DNA from 2 places in the Nostoc sp. FACHB-133 genome. Region 2 is predicted to be linked to the other one. Evidence: predicted binding sites of a transcription regulator. Region 2 holds the regulator's gene; the other holds the start of a gene.

The links. The regulator NtcA, encoded in region 2, controls nitrogen genes in cyanobacteria. The targets are predictions, from matches to a motif close to TNTGTANNNNNNNNTACANA.
Region 1: a site for NtcA is predicted at 1,153-1,172, ahead of H6G86_RS10790 (DUF3155 domain-containing protein). Genes of this name have one in related genera too.

Annotation. Positions count from the first base shown of each region.
Region 1 is NZ_JACJSH010000010.1:76,637-79,816, reverse strand. It holds gene H6G86_RS10795 (cofactor assembly of complex C subunit B) at 1-368, shown strand, start outside; gene H6G86_RS10790 (DUF3155 domain-containing protein) at 807-1,124, opposite strand; gene H6G86_RS10785 (GAF domain-containing sensor histidine kinase) at 1,411-2,754, shown strand; gene H6G86_RS10780 (S-layer homology domain-containing protein) at 2,837-3,180, opposite strand, start outside.
Region 2 is NZ_JACJSH010000051.1:32,156-35,335, forward strand. It holds gene H6G86_RS29050 (DUF3084 family protein) at 1-1,207, opposite strand, end outside; gene ntcA (global nitrogen regulator NtcA) at 1,376-2,047, opposite strand; gene fabI (enoyl-ACP reductase FabI) at 2,427-3,180, shown strand, end outside.

The DNA.
Region 1 (3,180 bases), on a different contig from region 2:
GCTCCCGGTCTTACCAAGTGGCAGAGGTAGACCGAGAACAAAACAAAGTGACTTTTGAAGGGAATGTTCGCCCCAGTTGGTTTTTAGCTATATTTTTAACTCTGCTGGCAGCGACTGGGATTGTTTGTCTCTCACTAGTCGTATACCTGCTTTTTCCTAACCTCAGTCCCATTGTTTTGGCTATGGTACTGCTATCGCCTTTAAGTGGCCTGTTTTATTGGAAAAAATCTGGAAGACTTGAGAAGGTGTCACTCAAAGTAGAAACAACTCAGAGTGAACAAACCTCCTCAAGTAAGATCACTGTAGTTGCCCATCGAGATGAACTCAGTGAGTTACAGAGAACTTTACAGCTCAAGGCTGGTGAATAATTGTTGCTTTTTTTAACTATGATATGCAGACTTCTGACCTGATCTAATCTTTAGGCAATGAAAAGTAAAAAGGAGGAAATCAAGACTTCTGCTTTGTCACTTTCCCCACGACTTATATCGTGGGGAGAAATTTAAATTAATTAACTTAAATTCGTTGACAAAGCTTGGTTAACAATTCACGGTATAAGAGCGCAACTTCACTAGCGCTTTTGGAGGCGCTTGGCTCTATACCCACTCCCTTTTATATCATGACACTAGTATCAACCCATGCAATCTAGCGTGCTTTGAGACTAGTTTATTTTCCAATTACCTGGACTAGCCTGACTGGCAAATCAGCTCCAAACTAAAAAAAAATTAAATTTTGCATAAACTTAGCTATTTTGCCAGTTAATGAATAGTCAGGAGCCACATTCAATGTGTAAGATGACCATCTATGGTTCACCGACTAGCTAAAGCAAGAGGTTCTTGACCAGGCGAAGGTTCTAATACCCTCAAGCTTGGAAACAAGAAATGGTTTTCCTCTACGTATTGAGCACCAAACAGTCCCTTTTCTGCCCAGAAATAACGATCTGTTGTGTGTTCATTTCGCTTTACGAGTAGCAACGCAGGTGGCAAAATCCCTTCAGCTTGAATGAATCTTCTCGCTGCTGTCACAGGTTTTTCTTCGCCACTTTCGATGCTATATTGAGGCACGTGTTCCAAAATCCGCCGTCCTTCTTGACGACGGCGACTTTTCCTTTTGCGTCTCCTTGCCAACCTATTGTCCTCCTCTTTCAAGCTATAGATTGTAGTTTTAGCTACAAAATCCGTCGTCATTATATAAGTTCTAGTTCAAAATATCAATAGTTTTTAACCTTTTCATGCAAGAAAATTAACATCTTTGAAAATAGATAAAACAAAGTTACCTAAGAAAATAATTCCTTGGTACAAACCATCACTAAGAAGATTTTAGTTAAGCTTTATTGAATGGGTGAGGTAAAAATTAAGTATCCTCTCTTATCATCATGCCTCAAAATCTGTAATCTTGAGCAAGAGCTAAAAAATGTTAATGTCTGCCAGTTCCGATTTTATTGCTCTGTGTCGAGAGCAAATAGCGCTGCTAACCCAAGGGCTGGGAGCAACTTTAAGTATTGTGTACCTGACACAAGAATTGGTAGAGGCTCCTTCTAGTGAGGCCAAACTGATTCCTGTGGTAATTTACCCAGAAACAGCATTATTACCGCCAGGGGAAGAAACTGCTGAGGTGACAGTAGTACACAAGCAACTTCAAGTTGGAAATGTGTTTATATTACCCAACGATCGCAGAAGGTTATTGACAGCAGAATCGGAATCTCCAACCTCATCACAGCAGTCTGAGGCATCTCAACCCCATTTAAAAGAGGAATACCTCTTTAGTGGCAACCAAATTGTTTTACCTCTAGTTTATGAGGGTGTGATGATGGGGTTATTGGTGACGGGTAGGCAAGACCGGGCATGGAATGAACATGAGGAAAGTCAGATTCAACAGATAGCCCAAACATTAGCGATCGCTTGTATTTTAGATCAACGCCGGGCATGGTTTGAGGAGCAGTTGCGTGAGCAACAAATTCTCCAAGAAAAACAGCGAGATTTGTTAGATAACCTGTTGCATCAGTTTCGTAACCCATTAACGGCATTGCGGACTTTTGGGAAACTGCTATTGAAGCGGCTGCGCCCAGGAGATAGCAACCGGGATGTGGCCAATAGTATTGTGCGAGAAAGCGATCGCCTCCAAGAATTGCTACAACAATTCGATCAAGTAATAGACTTGACAGAAACAGATTTAGCACCACTACATCTACCCGAACATGAAGTGTTTGTGGAAGCAACTATCCAAAAAGACGCTAAACCGCCGCTATTATTGCCGGGAATGGGAGATAAAACAGTTGACTGCTCATTAGCAGATATCTTAGAACCATTATTAATCTCAGCCAAAGCGATCGCCCAAGAGCGAAAGCTAAAACTAATAACTGAAATTAAACATAATTCACCCCTAGTACGTGCCAACATCAAAGCATTACGAGAAGTTTTAACTAACATCATCGATAATGCTTTGAAATATACTCCCACTGGTGGCAAAATTTTGATTCAGGCGGGACAAGAAAAAGCTAATTTTCAGGGAATTGTGATCAGTGACAACGGGCCTGGCATTCCCCCCGAAGATTTAGAACATCTTGGAGAACGGCATTATCGGGGTGTACAAGCGCAAACAGAAATCCCTGGCACAGGTTTGGGGTTAGCGATCGCAAAACAATTAATAGAGCAAATGCAGGGCAAAATCGAGGTTTTCAGCCCTGCAATCAACTCTAAGCTAACTTCACCCAATGCACCGGGGACTACGTTTATTATTTGGTTGCCGAAAGTTTAGGATTTGTCCTTTGTCCTTTGTCATTCGTCCTTTGTAAAGACCAATGACCAATGACCAATGACCAATGACTAATGACCAATGACTATCTGAGTGAAACCAACAAGTTTTGATTGATGGTCATTTGTAAATCGGTATCTGGGTCAATGGCGATTAAGTCAACGCTATTCTTACCGAAGAATAGACCCACCAATGCACCGATACCAGCGCCACCCAAAACTTCTTCTGTGGCGATCGCGCGATCGCCAGTTACAGCAGATACCGCAGTTGCCGCACCTGCACCCAATACAGTATTTTTGATAATTGAACCAACACTAGTACCCTTCTTGACGGTTTCAGTTTTGGTGATCACTTCAGAGCTAGCGTTAAGCTGATACTCCTGTCCACTGGTCAAAACCAGTTTCTCGGCAACGAATTGAGAACCACCTG
Region 2 (3,180 bases):
CGCCTCCAGAAAAAACCAATTGATTTCGGGCTGTATCGGCGAAAAACTCTATCTGCTTTTCTCCCCTGACGTAATTACCAGCCGAGAAAATTCGCACCACATATTCTTGACCATCGCTAATCTGCTTGCTCAATTGGTCAATCCTATCCTGAGTCACGCGCAGTAGCTCTACATTGGCAGGATTTGCCCCAGGCTCACTTAATTCGAGGTTGGCGTTGCGATTGGCTTCTTGTAAAAGTTGTACCACTGCCCGACGAGCCTCAGCAGGTTGGGTAACACGAATTACAGCAGCAGAAAGAACTTGACCGCGAACTAAGGCCAACTTACCCAAACGCAGGTCGCGGTAAGACTGATAATATTTTTCTAGCCTGGCAACTTCTAGTTCTAGTTGCTCTTGTTGCGCTTCCAATTCTTTCAGGCGGGATTCCCGTTTGGCAATCACTTCCTCTCGTGCTGCAACTTCTACATTACGCTTTTGAATCAATTGATCGAGTTGGCCAATTTTTTTATCGCGTTGTTCTATGGCTTCTTGACGGTTAGCCAGTTCGCGATCGCGTTTTTCAATAGCTGTTTTGGCTTCGTCAATCGCTTTTTTCGCTTCAGCATACAGTCGTTGTCGTTCTGTCTTCAGTAGTTCAACTGCCGCCTGTAGCTCTTTTCTTTGATTGGAAACGCTTTGCAACTCAGCTATAGCTTTTTGGTACTGAGTTACAACTTGTCCTAACTGACCTTGAGTACGTTGGAGTTGAGTTTGAGTTTGAGCTTGTTGACTAATGGTGCGGTTCAACTGAGCTTGTGTTTGGAGTTGTTTGGCATTTGCTGCCTGTAAAGACTGATTAATTGCCTGTAAGTCTTGTTGTGCTTTTGCTTGGGCAATTCTTGCTTGATTTAGCTCACTTTCTACCTGACTTTTCTGAGTTTCTGCGGTTTTTAGCTGTTCCCGCTTCTGTCTGAGGTCTGTTTGAATATCTTCTAATTCAAAGACTCCCTTTCGCAAACCTTCATCGGCAGCGAATAAAATTCCTAATGTTGATGCTGAAATCAAACCGCCCGTAAAAATAGTTACCACTACAGCAGTATTTTTCGGACGAAGCTTAAAAAGTGAGAGGCGGGCTTTGCCAACTCGTGTGCCGATGCGATCGCCCACGGTGGCAATTACGCCTCCCAAGATTAAAATTGCTGCGATGAGGATGTATCCGGTGGTCATCTTTAGCTACCGAAATCCTTCCAGATACAGCCTACTACTTTTAAGCATTGTCTGCGGAGAAGTGGAAGTTGGCAATAGCTGAAATTATTCAATTTTAGATTTACCTCTAGCTATTAGTGTCATCTTTCAAAATAGAACACGCGCCGATTCCCCTTTCTCCGATTGATTTTATGTGAATTGCCTACTTAAGGTAACAGGTTTATGCACAGTAATCTTCTTTTTGTGGATAGAAATCATCTTTTTCTCACGCAAATCCCCTAGTAGCCTAGTAACGGTAACACGAGTTGAACCAATTGCTTCTGCGATCGCCTGATGAGATAACTTCAGATCAATAGTGATCCCATCTGCACAAGGAACGCCAAAATCCCGACAAAGAATTAACAAAAAACTCACCAACCTAGAACCCATATCTCGGTGAGCGAGAGTTTCAATCATCATCTCTGTTTGTAAAATGCGCGAAGAAAGACCCCGCAGCATTAACATTGATAATTCTGGATTTTCCTTGAGTGCTTGCTCTACTTGTTCAATTGGGGCTGACAGTAATTCCACAGGTGTAAATGCAACCGCATGGTAAAACCTATCCGACTTATTTCCTGTCAGCAATGACAAAACACCAAAAACACTATTTTCCCGAAGCAATGCTACTGTTATTTCCTCTCCTGCCTCGTACACCCTAGAAAGTTTAACAGCACCTTTCAAAAGAAAATAAACTCGTTCGGCAGGATCGCCAGGAAAAAAGATCGTTTTATTGCGTTCAAACGTTTCCACAACTGGCGGAAACGCCCCGGTCGCCATCTGACGAAATACATTTGCTAGGGCTTTATCTTGTGTCACGATCATCTCCCTTCCCCTACCCAATGCCGGAAAAACAAAAACTGATTACCTAAGAATACACCCGAAAAATGAATAAAGCACCGTCAACCTTTCTGTACTTTCCTATACTCAAACTAATCGCTTCATAACTGTTTGTTTATAATGATACATAATTGTTGATCCTTTCAGCTACTAATTGTTGATAAGTAGTTCCAATAACTGTATTAAAAAGGGTTTTTTAAAGAACAAATAAAGATATCTTGAGAAAATCTTTAGGAAAAATCAAGATTTTTGTCATAGCAAACACCCTTCTCAATATTCATTTTTGCAAATCCTGTATAAAACAAAGACAAACGTGCCTCAGATTCTAGTATGCTCCTAATGATCGATCGCATTAACAATTTCTATGCTGAATCTGACTGGAAAAAATGCTCTTGTTACAGGTATTGCCAATAACCGCTCGATCGCCTGGGGCATCGCCCAACAGCTGCATAAAGCCGGAGCAAACCTGGGTATTACCTACCTGCCGGATGAACGCGGCAAAATGGAGAAAAAAGTTGCGGAGTTGGTAGAACCCCTCAACCCAAGCTTATTTCTTCCTTGTAATGTCCAAGATGAAGAACAGATTCAATCTACCTTTGAGACAATTCGTGAGCAATGGGGGAAGCTAGACATTCTGATCCATTGTCTGGCCTTTGCCAGTAAAGACGATTTAAGTGGAGACTTTAGCCAAACCTCTCGTTCTGGCTTCAACACTGCCTTAGAAATCAGTACTTACTCGCTGGTGCAGTTAAGTGGTGCAGCGAAACCTTTGATGACTGAGGGAGGTAGTATCGTCACGCTGACATATTTAGGCGGTGTCAGAGCAATTCCTAACTACAACGTTATGGGAGTTGCTAAAGCAGGGTTAGAAATGAGCGTGCGTTACCTAGCTGCTGAACTAGGGCCACAAAATATCCGCGTCAATGCCATCTCCGCAGGCCCCATCCGCACCTTAGCATCTTCAGCAGTTGGTGGAATTTTGGATATGATCCATCATGTCGAAGAAGTAGCTCCCCTGCGCCGTACTGTCACTCAGCTAGAAGTGGGTAATACTGCCGCTTTCTTATGTAGTGATTTGTCCAGTGGTATTACCGGACAAGTTCTATATGTAGATGCAG